DNA from 2 places in the Subtercola sp. PAMC28395 genome. Region 1 is predicted to be linked to the other one. Evidence: predicted binding sites of a transcription regulator. Region 1 holds the regulator's gene; the other holds the start of a gene.

What was found. Region 1 encodes LexA, which represses DNA repair genes until DNA is damaged. Its sites were predicted from a motif close to TCGAACANNTGTTCGA; they were not measured.
Region 2: the regulator LexA is predicted to act here: its motif matches at 1,426-1,441, upstream of KPL76_RS14060 (HNH endonuclease signature motif containing protein).

The regions. Positions count from the first base shown of each region.
Region 1 covers NZ_CP076547.1:2,118,947-2,127,920, reverse strand. The annotation lists gene hisH (imidazole glycerol phosphate synthase subunit HisH) at 1-115, opposite strand, end outside; gene hisB (imidazoleglycerol-phosphate dehydratase HisB) at 112-720, opposite strand; gene KPL76_RS09810 (histidinol-phosphate transaminase) at 798-1,922, opposite strand; gene KPL76_RS09805 (LysM peptidoglycan-binding domain-containing protein) at 2,014-2,388, opposite strand; gene lexA (transcriptional repressor LexA) at 2,695-3,360, shown strand; gene hflX (GTPase HflX) at 3,476-5,089, opposite strand; gene KPL76_RS09790 (class I SAM-dependent methyltransferase) at 5,136-5,762, shown strand; gene dapF (diaminopimelate epimerase) at 5,850-6,731, opposite strand; gene miaA (tRNA (adenosine(37)-N6)-dimethylallyltransferase MiaA) at 6,741-7,661, opposite strand; gene miaB (tRNA (N6-isopentenyl adenosine(37)-C2)-methylthiotransferase MiaB) at 7,680-8,974, opposite strand, start outside.
Region 2 covers NZ_CP076547.1:3,074,063-3,083,036, forward strand. The annotation lists gene KPL76_RS14060 (HNH endonuclease signature motif containing protein) at 1-1,415, opposite strand, end outside; gene KPL76_RS14065 (GNAT family N-acetyltransferase) at 1,561-2,016, shown strand; gene KPL76_RS14070 (DUF427 domain-containing protein) at 2,167-2,670, shown strand; tRNA gene KPL76_RS14075 (tRNA-Leu) at 2,991-3,064, opposite strand; gene KPL76_RS14080 (NAD(P)/FAD-dependent oxidoreductase) at 3,077-4,474, opposite strand; gene KPL76_RS14085 (DUF501 domain-containing protein) at 4,593-5,105, opposite strand; gene KPL76_RS14090 (septum formation initiator family protein) at 5,102-5,752, opposite strand; gene eno (phosphopyruvate hydratase) at 5,837-7,117, opposite strand; gene KPL76_RS14100 (MarR family winged helix-turn-helix transcriptional regulator) at 7,344-7,802, opposite strand; gene hisS (histidine--tRNA ligase) at 7,867-8,974, opposite strand, start outside.

The DNA of each region.
Region 1 (8,974 bases):
CCGCGCGTCGATCGGCCGTCAGTTCGACCTCGGCTCCGACCCTTTCGAGTGCTTTCACAGCCGAGTGGACATTGCCGCTGCCGTAGTCGAGCACGACAACCTTGCGAGGGGTCACAACGCGCCCTTTGTCGACGGAACTCCCGAAACCTGGGGGTCGAGTTGTTTGGCAAAACGGAACGCCCTGGCGAACGCCTTGAACTCCGCCTCAGCAATGTGGTGTGGATCGCGGCCGCCGAGCACGGTGATGTGCACTGTCAGGCCAGCATGGAAGGTGATCGCCTCGAAGACGTGGCGAACCATGGAGCCGGTGAAGTGGCCGCCGATCAGGTGGAACTCGAACCCTGCCGGCTCACCGGTGTGCACAAGGAATGGTCGACCCGAAATGTCGACAACGGCCTGAACGAGCGCCTCGTCAAGTGGCACGAGAGCATCACCGAACCGCGAGATGCCACTCTTGTCCCCGAGCGCCTGCCGGATGGCCTGTCCCAGCACGATGCCGATGTCTTCGACGGTGTGGTGTACGTCGATATCGGTGTCTCCGGTTGCCGTCACGGTGAGGTCTGTGAGGGAGTGCTTGGCAAACGCTGTCAGCATGTGGTTGAAGAACGGAACACTCGTGTCGATGTGCGAAGTGCCGGTGCCGTCGAGGTCCACGGAGAGTTGGATGCTCGATTCGCTGGTTTTGCGCGTCAGGCTGGCAGTGCGGGGTTCTGTCGACATGCGAAAAAGTCTATCGGCCCCGGCAGTTGTCGACCGCGCGCGCAACGATGGCCAATACGCCGCGACCCGGGCAACGGCTACCGCGAAGGAGTGAGTTCTTTCATAGCGTCGAGGAACGCTGTCGTCTCATCTTCTGTACCAGCGCTCACGCGAAGGTGTCCGGGAATACCGAGATCCCTGATGATGATGTCGCGCTCGAGCAGCTGTTCGAACAGTTCATGGGAATCGGGCACTCCCCCGAACAACACAAAATTCGACGCACTCGGGAACGGCGTGTAGCCCAGCTCACGGAGTGTGTCTTCGATGCGGTCACGCTGCCGCTTGATGTCGTCGACCATGGCGAGCATCTCCGGTGCATGAGCGAGAGCTGCTACTGCAGCCGCCTGCGTCAGGGCTGAGAGATGGTAGGGCAACCGAACCAGTCTGAGGGCATCGCTGATTGCCGGGGCCGCGGCGAGGTACCCGAGTCGGGCGCCGGCGAAGGCGAAAGCCTTGCTCATCGTGCGAGTGACGATCAGTCGCTCACGGCCGGGGAGCAAGGAGAGTGCTGTCTGCTCCCCCGCGCGACCGAACTCTGCATAGGCCTCATCGACAACCACGATCTTGTCCGTCGCGTCGTACGCGGCGGCAATGGTGTCAAGGGTTATGGCTGTACCCGTCGGGTTGTTGGGGGAACAGAAGAAGACCAGATCGGGGTCGGTGCGGGTGACCCAGTCGACCGCGGTCTGCGGAGAGATCTCATACCCGGCGTCACGCTCGCCGGCGACCCATTCCGTACCGGTTCCTGCCGCGATGATCGAATGCATCGAATAGGTGGGAGGGAACCCGAGCACTGACCTGCCGGGGCCACCGAAAGCCTGGAGAATCTGCTGCAGGACCTCGTTCGACCCGTTCGCAGCCCAGATGTTCTCCCGCGTGAGCCCGTGTCCGAGGTAGGAAGCCAGGCTGTCGCGAAGCGCTGGAAACTCTCGATCAGGGTAGCGATTGACCGTCAGGAGCTGAGTGGCCAAGGCTTCGATGATCGAGCGCGCAACGGCTTCAGGGATCGGGTGCGTGTTCTCGTTGACGTTGAGAGCCACCTTGACCTTGAGTTCCGGCGCCCCGTAGGGAGTCAGTCCACGCAGGTCGTCTCGGATGGGCAGATCTGCCAGGGAGAACGGTCTTGGATCGCTGAAACCACCATCAGGGCTATTGGAACTCACGCAACCAATGGTAGCGCGGTGACCAGATCAGCCTTCGTACGCCCGACAACCTCGGCGCAGCTTCGCGCGCGCGGCGGTGCATAGTTTCGAATTACCGTGCGTATTCACTCGGAAGCGCCAGTCGCTGGCCCGGCTGCACGTCTGACGACGGCAGCTGGTTCAGGCTCTGGATGGCTGCAATCACGTCGCGCGGGTCACCAGACGGATCGATGCTCTGGGCGATGGACCACAGGCTCTGCCCTGACTGGACGGTGACATAGGTGAAGGTACTGGACGACCCGCTCGAAGTGGCGATTGCAGCGGCACCACCGAAGACCGCGAACGCGGCCATCGCACCGATCAATGCCATCGACGCAACAGCACCCAGAAAGACCCGACCGCGGCGGGTGAGACGGAGGTGGACTCGCACGGGAGCGGACAGGGCACGCTGTGCGTGAGGGCCTGGTGCGAAATTCAGTGCAGTCATCGTGACCTCCTGGGGTGTATTCGTATGCGACCCTCGGCCGGGAGGGCCGCATACGAAGCTTTGTTCCGAATATATCTTCGATTGTTCGAATAAACAAGTTCGAAATGTGCCCCAATCTCGCGACACACTCGAACACCTGTTTGCTCTGGGCACGGTCTTCGATACAGTTTCGATTGTCGAAAGAAACTTTGAACTTGCCCACTGACAGTGAAACCCCACCCACTGACATTGGGTCGCCAACGAAGATCCACCCTTCATCCAGCCGGCCAAGGGGTGCGACTGCGAATCCGATGAGAGCGAGAGAACATGACCAGTGAACGTGGCGGTACGCGGAGGCGAAAATCACTCAGCGAGAAGCAGCTGGCAATCCTCGAAGTGATTTCCGAGGCGGTCAACCAGCAGGGCTATCCGCCGAGTATGCGCGAGATCGGTGACGCTGTGGGGCTCGCTTCCCTCTCGAGCGTGACGCACCAGTTGAACCAGCTCGAATTGAGCGGATACCTCCGCCGCGACCCGAACAGGCCGCGTGCACTGGAGATCCTCATCGACATCCCGAAGAGTGACAGCGTCGCCACAGACTCACCGACTCCCCACGGCGATGTGGCGCTCGTTCCGATGGTCGGCCGCATCGCAGCGGGTATCCCCATCACCGCCGAACAGCAGGTGGAGGAGATCTATCCGCTTCCCCGTCAGCTCGTGGGCAAGGGTGAACTCTTCATGTTGAAGGTCGTCGGTGAGTCAATGATCGACGCTGCGATCTGCGACGGCGACTGGGTCGTCGTGCGCACCCAGAAGACAGCAGAGAACGGTGACATCGTTGCCGCCATGCTCGACGAAGAGGCCACAGTGAAGGTCTTCCGCCAGCGTGATGGCCACACCTGGTTGCTGCCGCGAAACTCGAACTTTGAGCCTATTCTCGGCGATTTCGCGACCGTTCTGGGCAAGGTCGTCGCTGTGCTGCGCTCGGTCTAGGCGCACAGCCACTGTTCTCGAAGACAACGTCTTCGAGAACAGCGAGGCGGCGAATGGTCACATTCCGAAGGCTCCCTGTTCGGGAGGATTCGGGCAGAGTGGTTTGCCGTTGGGCCTATGACGACCGGGCGGAGTCGACGCTGAATTCCAGCAGCTGAGCCTCGAATTCAGGAGTGACCATTGCGCGCACGTGGGTTCCACCTTCTTCGTACTCCGTACTGAGCACCGTGCTGTGCTGGTGCATTTGTGACACCAGGTCACCACGGTCATAGGGAATCAACACGTCGACCTCGACGGATGGCGTCGGCAGCAGGCCGTCGATCGCGCCGAGGAGTTCTTCGATGCCTTCGCCTGTGCGCGCGGAGACGAACATCGAACGGGGCTCAAGACCCCGAAGCACGATCCGGTCACTTTCGGAGATGAGATCGCTCTTGTTGAAGACGACGAGCTCAGGGATACCTCTGGCTCCCGCCTCGCCGATGACGTCGCGCACAGTCGTGAGCTGGCTCGCAGGGTCTGGGTGCGAACCGTCGACGACATGCACGATGACATCTGCGTCGGCGACCTCTTCGAGCGTCGATCGAAACGCTTCGACGAGCTGCGTGGGGAGGCTGCGCACGAACCCGACCGTATCGACGAACGTGTATTCACGGCCATCAGCGGTCTGCGTGCGACGAACCGTCGCATCGAGGGTGGCGAACAGGGCGTTCTCGACCAGCAGGCCGGCACCGGTGATGCGATTCAGCAGCGACGACTTGCCGGCGTTCGTGTAGCCCGCAATCGCTACCGACGGCACCGTGTTGCGCTTGCGGTTGGCCCTCTTGGCGTCACGCGCGGGCTTCATGGCAGCGATCTGCTTGCGCAGGCGAGACATGCGGGTGTGAATGCGGCGGCGATCCAGTTCGATCTTGGTCTCACCGGGGCCGCGAGAGCCCATGCCGGCACCCGCACCACCCACCTGGCCACCGGCCTGGCGAGACATCGAGTCACCCCAGCCTCGCAATCGCGGCAGGAGGTATTCGAGCTGCGCGAGCTCGACCTGCGCCTTGCCTTCGCGGCTCTTGGCGTGCTGGCTGAAGATGTCGAGGATGACGGCGGTGCGGTCGATGACCTTCACCTTGACGATGTCTTCGAGAGCGCGCCTCTGGCTCGGCGCAAGCTCGCTGTCGGCGATCACCGTGTCGGCGCCCAGTGCCTGGACCACCGCGCGCAGCTCTTCTGCCTTGCCCTTGCCGAAGTACGTACTGGGATCAGGGGTCGCGCGTCGCTGCAGCAGACCGTCGAGAACGGCGGCTCCCGCTGTCTCGGCGAGAGCTGCGAGTTCGTGCAAAGAGTTCTCTGCATCGGTCAGGGTGCCCTGGGTGTACACACCGATCAGCACCACGTTCTCAAGGCGCAGTTGGCGGTACTCGACCTCGGTGACGTCTTCGAGCTCGGTCGAGAGCCCGGCGACGCGGCGAAGCGCCTGCCTGTCGGCGAGGTCATACTGGTCGCCGTCGTGATTCTCTCGCCCGTTCAGCGCGTCGTCGCGTTGCAACGCCTGAGCGCTGCCGGGCGTGAAGAGTGCATAGCCCGAGGAGCGGGCGCCAGCACGCGCCAGAACGCGGCCCACAGCATCCTGCGCCTGGGTCTCCGGCCCGCCGGTCGTGGTGGCTTCTCCGTTGGAGTCTGTGGTGGTTCTGCCGTGTGAAGCCGTTTCATCGGCCGAAACTGAATCGTGTTCAAACATTACGTTCAAGACTAGCCCTCTCATTTGCTACATTCCCTGTATGGCTATGGACAATGGGCACTACTTCTCAGCTCGCCCAGCGACCGAACTCCGGCTCAAAGAAGTGCCGGTCACCCTAGCCGGCCACTCGTTCCTCGCCACTACGGCCGGGGGCGTGTTCAGCCCCGACAGAGTGGATGCCGGTACCCAGGTTCTTCTTGCGAACACACCGTCGCCACCGCCCGGTGGCAACCTTCTCGACATCGGCTGTGGGTGGGGCCCGATCTCTCTGGCGCTGGCCCAGCTCTCACCCCGCGCCACCGTGTGGGCCGTCGACGTCAACGAGCGTGCGCTCGACCTGGTGCGAACCAACGCTGCAAAGCTCGGCCTCACAAACATCAACGCTGTACTGCCCGACGATGTTCCCGCCGACCTGCTCTTCATGACCATCTGGTCGAACCCGCCCATCAGGGTGGGTAAGGACGAGCTTCACGCGCTCTTGCTCCGCTGGCTGCCGCGCCTCGACCCCGGCTCCGATGCCTGGCTTGTGGTGCAGCGCAATCTCGGCTCGGACTCGCTGCACCGATGGCTGGAGGGGGCCCTGCCTGCCGGGTTCAGTGTGACCCGCACGGCCACGAGCAAGGGGTATCGGGTACTGCGCGCCCGATTGCACTCTTCGCCGTTGGTGGAGTGACCGGAGCCCAGTAGCGGGATTCGCGTCGAGGCCGCTCGCAGGCCCCGAAGTGCCAAGCTCCGTCGAGCCGATCGTGCAGGGCCAGCGTCAGGCGAGCGTCACGTCGCCTTCGTAGACCAGTTCTGCCGGGCCAGAGAGCGCGACATGCTCGCCGTCTTCTGTGGCGTACATGCGCACACCGACGGCCCCACCCGACACCTCTACGCGCCACTGGTTGGGCGCACCGGCTCCCGCCCAGTGTCGAATCGCGAGGGCTGCAGCGACCGCGCCAGTGCCGCAAGAAAGGGTTTCACCGCTGCCTCGCTCGTGAACCCGCATGCGAATGTGCCCGACGCCGTTTCTCACCAAAGGCTCCAGTGGTACCACGAATTCGATGTTCGCCCCTTCGGCAGGTTCAGGATCGAGCTGAGGTACGTACGTCAGGTCGGCCGACTCGAGCTCGTCTTCGTCGACCAGCGCGACGACGACGTGCGGGTTGCCGACGTTGATTCCGAGGCCCGGGCGAGCCACCTGGAGGTTCTTCGCCCGCACGAGTGGCTCGCCGCCTTCAAGCCGCCAGCGCCCCAGGTCGGCCTGGAACCCTGTGAGGTTGCGCTGTACGTCGATGACCCCTGCGCGAGTGCCGACCACGAAGGTGTCACCCGAATCGAGCGTGGCGAGACCGCTCTCGAGCAGATACTTCGTGAAGACCCGGATGCCGTTGCCACACATTTCGGCGATCGATCCGTCGGCGTTGTAGTAGTCCATGAACCACTCCGCCGCATCGTCGACCGCCAGTGCCGCAGCACCCGCCGGAATGTTCTTCGACTTGACGGCCCTGATCAGTCCGTCTGCGCCGATACCGAAATGACGGTCGCAGAGCGACGCGATCTGCGCGGGCGTCAGGTCGATGAGGCCGTCAGGGTCGGAGAACAGAACAAAGTCGTTGCCGGTGCCCTGGCCCTTGGTGAAGTGCAGATCTAAAGCCATGCGACAAGCCTAGAGGCCGAATGCTGCTGCGGCGTTCCCGAGCAGCTCGGGGTCGTCGGCATCGAGCCAGACAGCATCGCTGTAGCGCCGGAACCAGCTGACCTGACGACGTGCATAGCGACGAGTGAGGGCCTGGGCATCGGCGATCGCCGCCTCTTGTGACAGCGTGCCGTGCAGTTGGGCCAGCGCCTGGGCGTAGCCGATGGCACGGCTGGCCGTGACACCCCGTTCCAGCCCGTCTGGCACGAGTGCTTCGACCTCATCGACCAGACCCCTGGCCCACATCTGCTCCACTCGCCGATCGAGCCTCTCCACCAGCAGATCGCGCGGATGACGAAGCGCCAGGATTGTCGAAGGTCGCCACGCAACGGGTTTATCAGGGAGCTGGCCGCTCACCGGGACGCCCGTGAGTTCGATGACTTCGAGGGCGCGCACGATCCGCCGACCGTTGTGCTGACCGATGGCCAGCGCCGATTCTGGGTCGGCTTCTGCGAGACGACGGTAGAGCATCCCGATGCCGTCGTCTGCAAGTTCCTGTTCCAACCGGGCTCGGACCTCTGCGTCTCGCACAGGGAACTGGAAGTCGAAGATCACAGACGAGACGTAGAGCCCGCTGCCACCGACCAGAATCGGTACAGCGTGGCGTTCGAGCACGCCATCGATGGCAGCGCGAGCATCTGCCTGGTATGCCGCAACAGAGCCCTCGGCAGTCACGTCGAGAACGTCCAGCATGTGGTGGGGAACTCCGCGTCGCTCGCCGAGGGATAGCTTTGCAGTGCCGATGTCCATTCCACGGTAGAGCTGCATCGCATCGGCGTTGATGATCTCAGCGAGCTGACCGGAGTCGGCGAGTCGCTCGGCTATAACGAGGGAGAGCTCTGACTTGCCGGTCCCGGTCGCTCCGACAACGGCGATGATGTCTGTGGCCATCGAAACGGGCCGTCTCCGCTAGCGCAGCCCGTCGGAGTCGTCGTAGATCGGAGTTGTCGACACTCGGAGGGTCGGAAGGCCGAGGGAGACCCGAGCCTTCACAACGGATCCGTCTGCACCGGAAGGAGGTGCCGGCACTTCACAGGAATCGGACTGCTCCCGCTCCCAGGCGTCACCCGCGCGGGTTCGGCGCACTGCCAGGGGAACACCATCGAGCGAGTCAGCGATGAGGTAGTAGGGCTTCGCACCGGTCACAATGACCGAGACAACATCTCCTGGGCGTGGCACGTCAGAACCTTCGGGAACGTCGAAATGCACGAGCCTGCTGTCTTCGGCACGGCCACTCATTCGATGGGTGTCAGCGTCTTTACGGCCCTCACCGTTCGCAACGAGCAGTTCGACACGGCGGCCGACCACTTTCTCGTTCTCCTCCCAGGCGATGCGGTCCTGAAGAGCCATCAGACGCTCGTACCGTTCCTGCACGACCGCTTTGGGTACCTGGTCTGGCATGGTCGCTGCAGGCGTGCCGGGACGGATCGAGTACTGGAAGGTGAATGCCGTGGCGAAACGGGCCTGCTCGACGACACGAAGGGTCTCCTGGAAGTCCTCTTCTGTCTCCCCGGGGAAACCGACGATGATGTCGGTGCTGATCGCTGCGTGAGGCATACGCTCGCGTACACGATCGAGAATTCCGAGGAATTTCGCTGAGCGATACGAGCGCTTCATCGCTTTGAGAACACGATCCGAACCGGACTGCAACGGCATGTGCAACTGAGGCATCACCGACGGAGTCTCGGCCATCGCATCGATCACGTCGTCGGTGAAGGCCGCAGGGTGCGGGCTCGTGAACCGGATGCGTTCGAGCCCAGGAATCTGACCTGCTGCGCGTAGCAGCTTGCTGAATGCCTGCCGATCACCGAATTCCACGCCGTACGAGTTCACGTTCTGGCCGAGAAGCGTCACTTCGATGGCGCCATCGTCGACGAGCAACTGGATCTCCTGCAGGATCTCACCCGGGCGTCGGTCTTTCTCCTTGCCCCGGAGCGCTGGCACGATGCAGAACGTGCAGGTGTTGTTGCAACCGACAGATATTGACACCCAGCCGCTGTAGCTCGAGTCACGCTTTGTCGGCAACGTGGACGGGAAGGTCTCCAGGGAGTCCAGAATCTCGAGCTGGGCCTCGCCATTGTGCCGTGCACGCTCGAGCAGGCTCGGAAGGGCACCCATGTTGTGGGTGCCGAACACGACATCAACCCAGGGCGCCTTCGACAGGATGACCGACTTGTCTTTCTGGGCAAGACACCCACCCACAG
Region 2 (8,974 bases), 960 kb from region 1:
AACCAACACACCAGCACGCCGTTGTCGGTGTGTGTCGACCCACCCTCGGCAAATTCGTCGACATGGTGGATCTCGCACCACGACGCGGGGACCCGGCAACCAGGAATCACGCAGCCACCGTCACGCAGGGTTATCGCTCGCCGTTGCCGACCGTCAAAACACCGTTGCTCTGCACCGAGGCTAACGATGCGCCCATCGTCTGCCAACACGACACGCTGCACCCCGCCGGCACATACCAGCTGACGAGCAGTACGGCCCGAAAGTGGAGCGTCGCTGCCATCGACCCAGCCCACTCCGGCACCGGCCATGAGGTCAGACTCGCGAACACTGACCACGACGGTCGCCGGCGCCCCTCCGATCGACGGGGTGTCTGCCGAGCGGCTCGCGCTGTCGAGGATCGACAGGAACACATCGTGTTGTATCTGCACCCGCGACCTATCATCGGCCAGAGCACTGAATTCTGCTTCCGCGGTATCGGAATCCGCTTCGCCGGCAGCATCAGCACAAGACTTAGCGGGATCGGCAACTGCGGTACCTGCAAATGCGGTATCGGCACCTGCGGTGCTGGCTGGTGCAGTCTCGGCAGGTGCGGAATCGCACAGAACGGCCTCGGCCGGGAATGAAACAGCACTCGTCACAGGCGAGAGGTAGGCGTCGAATAGGCGCTGCAACCGGGCAGCGGCCTCGGGCAGCAATACTCCGGAGAGCGGCACACCAGCAGAAGTCGCTCGACCGAGTTTGAGCGACCGATGGCACATGGCCCGCTCTTCGTCGGGTTCGACACCGTCAGGATCGATGACCAGGCGCCACACCGCGGCCTGCAGCCGGAGGTCATCGGCTGTCGCGGGTACAGGGCACTCCACGCTCGACCCGAGCGCTGCTGCCACCAACTCAACCTCGGCAGCATCGACGGCAACCTGATCAGCTCGCAATGAAGGAACCGAGAGCCCACCCACTATTGCGCTGGCCGCATCGACGCAGACGTCGGCATTCTCCAGCGCCGAACTGAGCATCGAGAACCGAGCAGGAAGCGTCTGACCGGTCATCGAGACCGCCGGCCTCACGGCCTCGCCCACTCGGAGAAGTCTGGCCGCTGTGGCGGAGGAGACGCGGGTGATGCGCTGCAGCAGCTCGGCGGCGTTTCTGCACCCCTTGCATGCACTGAGGCGTTCGCCACCCAGCTGCGGACGTGACCGTTCGCCGATCTCACCAGCAAGGGCGATTTCGATGGAGCCGCACGCTCGCCCAACCTCGGCCACGGACGCGGTCAAACTCAGCAGTTCGTCGTCGGCCAACAATCGTGCATCAGACGACCCGGCGCTGAGCCTCTCGCGACACCGTCTCAGCAGCACGCCGGCGGCATTGAGATCAGCAGTCAGCTGCTCGTCTTGCCTGTCTGCGTGGGGTCGGTTCATGAATCCATTTTCGCACATATGTTCGAGTAAATCTCACTAAAACGACGGTTTTCTGAATCTGTGGAGAACTTCTCTCGCCCCTTCCCGGTGTGCGAGTGGCAAGAATGTGCCAGTGCCATGAGTGCACGGGTGGCATGATCGTGCAATGAGCGATGTCGAAGTCAAGCGCCTGGTTGCCGGCGACGAGGCGCTTGCCGCCTCCTCGTTCACGATGATGGCCGCCGTCTTCGAAGAACCCAGCGTCCCACTCGACGATTCGTACATCAAGAACCTTCTCCGGAGTGATTCCTTCTGGGCAATCGCTGCGTTCCGTGGGCCCGAGGTAGTCGGCGGGCTCACCGCACACACCCTTCCGCTGACGCGAACCGCTCAGTCCGAGGTCTTCGTCTACGATCTGGCGGTTCACCACGACCACCGGCGACAGGGCATCGCAGCGCGTTTGCTTCACGAATTGCGCGCTGCCGCGGCGCGAGAGGGCATTCTCGACATCTTTGTCGCGGCCGACAACGACGACGCAAGCGCCCTCGACTTCTACCGGGCACAGGGGGCGACAGGTACGCCGGTGACCTTCTTCAGCTTTACCGAGGCGCGAGCATCCTGAGCCGGTTGCAGAAGCACCGCGAAGACTCGGAGGAATGGCACGACAACAACCGCCACAGCCCCACCGCCACAGCCCCACCCAAACCACAGCCGAGACCACAGCCACAGCCAGCCACAGCCACCATTCGGACTACACCGCTAGCGTCGCAGTATGAAGCGCAGCCGAATCGTCCCCGAGGAACCGAAGCCCGGCCAGGAGTCCGTGTGGGACTACCCGCGGCCTCCCCGCATCGAACCCTCCACCGAGCGAATCGTCATCGTCTTCGGCGGTGAGACCATCGTCGACACAACTGATTCGGTTCGTGTGCTCGAGACCAGCCATCCGCCGGTCTACTACCTGCCCAGAGCTGCGTTTCGCTCGGGTTCGCTGTCGGATGCCCGTGGCCAGTCGTTCTGCGAGTTCAAGGGTCTCGCGGGGTACCTGTCGGTGCACGGCGGTTCGCAGACTGCCCCGAGTGCGGCCTGGTACTACGCCGACCCGTCGCCCGGGTACGAATTGCTTGCCGGCAGAGTCGCTGTCTATCCATCGGCCATGCAGCAGTGCACTGTGGGCGGGGAGGTCGTGACGAGCCAGGAGGGAGACTTCTACGGTGGCTGGATCACCTCCCGGGTCGTCGGCCCGTTCAAGGGGGCGCCGGGCACCCTCGGCTGGTGAATCCGGCGACGCGAACAATTAATCGGGTCGTCGATTGGGAGCCAAGCATCAGTTTCACTCACAGGCGATAGGCCTTGTACTCGATCGGTGAGCCAACGGAGAGCGGGCCACCCTCCTTTGTTACGTGAGTTGGATGAACGAAACCGCCCAAGCGGCGACCTGCTCGATTGTGCCGTGCCCGTCTCAATCCAGGCGAACGAGTAGCTTCCTGCGTGGGTTCGACGACGGGCCGAGTTCATGTGGCCGCAAAATACGATTCCTGACGAAAGAAAAAGGCGCCACTCCCCCGTGGATCAGGGATAGTAGGCCTTCGAGCGCAGTACCCCCAGAGGGACTCGAACCCTCACTGTGTCGATTTTAAGTCGACTGCCTCTGCCGATTGGGCTATGGGGGCAACCTGTGAAGGCTACTCTTTCGAGACGGCTCCACCAACGGCGACAGGCGCACCCGCGGTCACAGGATGCCCGGCAGGAGCCGCGGCGACTGCAGGCCGGGGGCGTGAGGCGAACTCTTCGAACGCTGCTCGAGGGTGAACGCGGGCTTCGAACGAAACGATGTCACGGCCGAGGAAGAAGTTGTTCACCCATCCTCCGACGACGCGGAGCTTGCGCTCCCAGCTGGGCATAGCCAGTCCGTGGTAACCGCGGTGCATGAACCAGGCGGGGAGGCCCGTGATGCCGATCTTGCCGGACTGGAAGGCACCAACGCCGATGCCGAGGCTTGCGACAGCTCCGGCGTTCTTGTGGAAGTAGTCCTTCACGTCTTCGCCCCGCAGCTCGGCGACGAGGTTCTTCGCGAGCTGCTTGCCCTGGCGAACGGCGTGCTGGGCGTTGGGCACACAGAAGCCACCGACTCCGCCGCCCGAGAGGTCGGGCACGGCCGAGACATCGCCGGCACCCCAGGCGTCTGCGACAACACCGTCGTCGTTGATGACGCGGAGGTCGGGCTGCAGGCGCAGGCGACCACGTTCTTCGATGGGGAGGTCGGTGTTCTTGAGCATGGGGCTGGCCATGACACCAGCGGTCCAGACGATGAGGTCGGATTCGAAGCTGTCGCCCGTCGAGAGTTCGATGACTCCGCCTACGGCGGACTTGAGCTGCGTCTCGAGGTGGATCTCGGCGCCGCGCTCAGCCAGGTTCTGGATGACCCAGCCCGCGGTCTTCAACGAAACCTCGGGCATGATGCGGCCCATCGCCTCGATCAGGTGGAAGTGAGTGTCTTCAAACGCGAGCTCGGGGTACTTGTCAAGCAGCGCGCTGGCGAACGAACGCATCTCTGCGAAGACCTCGATACCGGCGAACCCGCCGCCCACGACGACAAACGTCAGAAGGCGGTCGCGCTCTGGGCCCTCTGGCAGCTGCGAGGCCTTGTCGAAGTTGGTGAGGATGCGGTCACGAATTGCCGTGGCCTCTTCGATGGTCTTGAGGCCGATCGCCTCGTCGGCAACACCCGGGATCGGGAAGGTACGCGAAACGGAGCCAGCGGTGACGACGATCGTGTCGTACTCGAGCTCGTACGGCTCGCCGATGTTCGGAACGATGGTGACGACCTTGTCGGCGTGGGTGATCTTCTCGACCTTGCCCGCGATGATCGTGGTCTTCTTCAGATGGCGGCGCAATGAGACCACGGCGTGACGGGGCTCGATCGAGCCAGCCACGACCTCGGGGAGGAAGGGCTGGTACGTCATGTAGGGAAGCGGGTCGACGATGGTGACCTCGGCCTCCCCGGATCGCAGGGCTTTCTCGAGCTTCCAGGCGGTATAGAAACCGGCGTAGCCGCCGCCGACGATCAGGATTTTGGGCACAGTAAAGGATCTCCTCAGTGAAGGTACAGCCATTAGGCTACTACCTCCGCGGCACGCACCCAGACGGTTGGGCCCAGGCACAGCCACGGAGCTGTTCAATGGCCCGCACTGGCCTCAGCTATACAGAATAGTCGATGCACTCGCAAATGAGGGGCGACCAGTCGCCTCTGGCCAGTGCCAGGTCGCCGATCGGGTTCACTCCGGGGCCAGCAGCGAGGGCGTGAGCGGCAAGGGCGTGCAGGCATTTGACGCGTACCGGCATGCCCCCGGCGGAGATCCCAGCGATCTCGTCGACCACCGCGATGGTCTCGCGATCGGCGATGTACTGCGCATGTGCGGCCTGGTATTGCTCGCGAATCGCGTCGTCGGTCGCAAGGAGATCCTGCAGCACGGGCATCACCTGGGTTGCCTCGAGGTCGGACATCGCGGCTGTCGCTGCGGGGTGGCTCAGGTAGTACAGCGTCGGGAACGGCGTATTGTCATCGAGCCGTGGTGCGGTCGCGACGACGGTCGGAGCACCACACACACACCGCGCGGCGATTCCGAGCACATTGCGCGCCGGGCGCCCGAGCTGGGCCGAGACCGTGGCGATGTCAGCAGTGCTGGCCGGGTCGAATGGGGGTGTTGTCATTGGGAATTCCCGGTCGTTGTCTGAGTGCCTGTACTGGTCTGAGTGCCTGTACTGGTCTGCGCGCCTGGCTGAGTACCGAGTTGCGTACCGAGCTGGTCGGGAGTCTGGTTACTGAGCCCGGCGGTCATTCCTGACGCGAACAGCGTGGCCAGCCAGTTGGTGTCGGTCGACTGGATGCTCGTACTCACGGGTGCCGCGGCCGCTCCGCCCGACGTGGTCGTGTCGTTCAGGATGAGAAAGCTCGTCTCGCCGGGCATGACGAAATACAGGCGGTCGCGGGCCAGAGCGCGAACGTAGGCCGGGTCACTCCACCGGGCAACATCGGCATTCAACTCGGTGTTCTTCGCCTGCGCCTGCTGGACCTGGCTCTGAAGGTCGGCGATCTGCTGCCGCTGCTCGAAGAAGGCACGCGCTCCAGGAGCTACGACAACGACGAACAAGACCAGCACGATGAGCATGAGCACGGTGAAACCGGAGAACCGGATGCTGCGCAACCAGTTCGTCGACCCGGCCAGACCGGCAACTCCGAGAGATGCTCCGGAGGAATTCGTGCTGGAGCCGCTCGCCGCACCAGTGACGCCGACCGACTTTCGCGGCTTGCCATCAGCGGGCGAGGCGGACCGTGCTCCGAGAATGGGGGGCCGCATGTTCTTCCTCGCTTTCGCTGGTTGAGTAACGGGCTTCGCCGCTACTCAACCAGCGATATCAACCACCGATTTCAGCTACAGGTTTCAGCCCTTGAAGCGAGGGAATGCCGAGCGCCCTGCGTACACAGCACCCTCAGCAAGCTCTTCTTCGATCCTCAACAGTTGATTGTACTTAGCGACCCGCTCGCTTCTGGCAGGCGCACCGGTCTTGATCTGACCCGAGTTCGTGGCGACCGCGAGGTCGGCGATCGTGGTGTCTTCGGTCTCGCCGGAGCGGTGAGACATCATCGTGGTGTAGCCCGATCGCTGCGCGAGAGAAACGGCGTCGAGGGTCTCGGTGAGCGTGCCGATCTGGTTGACCTTGACGAGCATCGAGTTGCCGGCGCCGAGCGAGATGCCCTTGGCCAGGCGAACCGGGTTCGTGACGAACAGGTCGTCACCGACGATCTGGACCTTGCCGCCGATGGAGGCGGTGAGGTGCTGGTAGCCCTCCCAGTCGTCCTCCTCGAGCGGGTCTTCGATCGAGACGAGCGGGTAGTTGGCCAGCAGCCCTTCGAAGTAGGCGCTCAGTTCGATGGCGCTGGTGGCCTTGCCCTCGAACTGGTAGGCACCATCGCGGTAGAACTCGCTCGCCGCGACATCCATCGCCAGAGCGATGTCTTTGCCGGGGGTGAAGCCCGCCTTGGTGATCGCTTCGAGAATGAGGTCGAGCGCTGCAGCGTTGCTGGAGAGGTTCGGCGCGAAGCCGCCCTCGTCGCCGAGGCCGGTCGACAGGCCCTTGGCGCTCATGAGCGACTTGAGGGCGTGGTAGGTCTCGACTCCCCAGCGCAGGGATTCGGCGAACGTCTCTGCGCCGATGGGAGCGATCATGAACTCCTGGATGTCGACGTTCGAGTCGGCGTGTGAGCCACCGTTGATGATGTTCATCATCGGAACGGGAAGCACGTGCGCGTTCGGGCCGCCGACGTAACGGAACAGCGGCAGGTCAGCGGAGTCTGCAGCAGCGCGTGCAACAGCGAGCGAGACACCCAGGATGGCGTTCGCGCCCAGGCGGCTCTTGTTCTCGGTGCCGTCGAGGGCGATCATTGCGCCGTCGACGAGGCGCTGGTCGCTTGCTTCGAAGCCCTCGAGGGCCGGGCCGAGCTCGTCGATGACAGCGTCGACGGCCTTCAGTACGCCCTTGCCGAGGTAGCGGCTCTTGTCGCCGTCGCGCAGCTCGTAGGCCTCAAAGGCTCCGGTGGACGCACCGGACGGAACGGCAGCGCGGGAAACCACGCCGTCGTCGAGCAGAACCTCGACCTCGATGGTCGGGTTGCCGCGCGAGTCAAGAATCTCGCGAGCGCCTACGGCTTCGATCAATGCCACTGGATTGTCTCCTTGGGTTTGTAGATGACGAACGGGTTTATACAGGACGAACGGGTTTGCAGAGGAACGGACGACTTCACACTGATGGTCGGCTTCACGACGACCGACACGCGCACGGTCATCCGCCGCCCAGTCTAACGAACCCCTGCAAACACCCGGGGTCGAAACCCGCAGACCGTGTGCGCAGTCAACATCAGGAGATCGAAGGGGAGGAGAGTCGACCTTCTCAGGCTGCGAGTTCCTGAACCCCGATGCGATCGCCGATGAGGTCGGTGGCCTCTGCGAGGACGCCGAGTTCGCGGGTGGTGAGATCGGCGAAGAGCGGTTCGAGGGCGGCTCCGAGGCGGTACCGCCAGTCGTTGAGTGCGTTCTGGCCCTTGGGTGCGATTGCGATCTGCCATGCCCGTGCGTCAGAGCTGTCGGCGATTCGCTTGATCCACTCGACCTCGTTGAGGTTTGCGACGATCCTGGTCATCGTGGGCTGGCTCACGCGGCTGGCCAGAGCCAGTTCGCCGATGCGCATCGGGCCGGCCGAGGTGAGAACGCTGAGCGTTCGCCACGCTGCGGGTGAGGTAGATTCTCCTGTGGCCTGTGCTGCAAGACGGGTGAGACGGTGGGTGACCGTGACGAGGTCACCGAGAAGTGTGCTGAGTTCGTGTGTGTCGAGATCGTATTGGTTGTTCACTTAAGTAATTGTATAGCCGAACTAAGTAACACCGCCATTCGAGGCTATTTTGGGCGAAGCCTCGTCAGATCGCCTTCACGTCGAGGTCATCGACCGAATGCGTCTCAGCCCCGACGAACGCGAACGAGGTGTACCCGCCCGTGGCCGCACGGTCGAGCTGCGCCTTCGTGTTCTTGGTGCGACGCTCGAGCCTGACCCGGGTGCCCGCCGCGACGAGCTGGGTCTTGAGACCCACGAGCTGGGCAGCCGACGCTTCGGAGTCGTGGAGGAGCAGCAGGGCATCCGTCACCCCTGCATCGTCAGCCTGCAGCAGGTCGACGATGCGCTCGAAGCCGATCGAGAAGCCGCACGCAGCGACGTCGGTGCCGAGAAAGCGGCCGATCATGCCGTCGTAGCGCCCCCCGCCGCCGAGCGAGAACGCGAAGTCGGGGTGCGCGATTTCGAAGATCGTGCCGGTGTAGTAGCCCATGCCCCGAACCAGGAACGGGTCGAACTGCAGTTTCGACGGGTCGACTGAGTCGGCGAGGCTCGCGAGTTCAGCAATGAGGGCCTCGTCGACGCCTGGGGGCAGCGCCTTCGTGATGGCCCGCACGCCGAACGGATTGAACTCGCGCGTCTGGATGCGGTGGAAGAAGGCGTCGAGCGCATCGACCGCCGCGGGGGTCGCAGCGCGCTCGCGCAGTTCGGCGACCACGCCGTCTTGCCCGATCTTGTCGAGCTTATCGACGGTGATCAAGACCTGTGGATGCTCGGCAGCTGCGAACCCGAACACCTCGAGCATCGCGGTGAGCAGCCGACGGTCGTTGATGCGGATGGTGCAGTTCTCGAGCCCGAGTGCGTCGAGCGTGGCGAGCGTAGCCGTGATGATCTCGGATTCGGCCAGCAGGGTCGGCTCGCCGATGATGTCGATGTCGCACTGCACGAACTGGCGGTACCGGCCCTTCTGCGGGCGTTCGGCACGCCAGACGGGAGCGATCTGAATGGCACGGAACACGGCGGGGAGCTCGGCGCGGTGGCTCGCGTAGAACCTGGCGAGTGGCACGGTGAGGTCGAAGCGCAGGCCCAGGTCGGCGAGCTGCTGGGCGTCGTCGGCTGCTGCGGCCGCTTCGATGGCGGCCGTGGGAATGGCCCGCTTGAGCACGCTGAAGCTGAGTTTCTCGTTGTCACCGCCG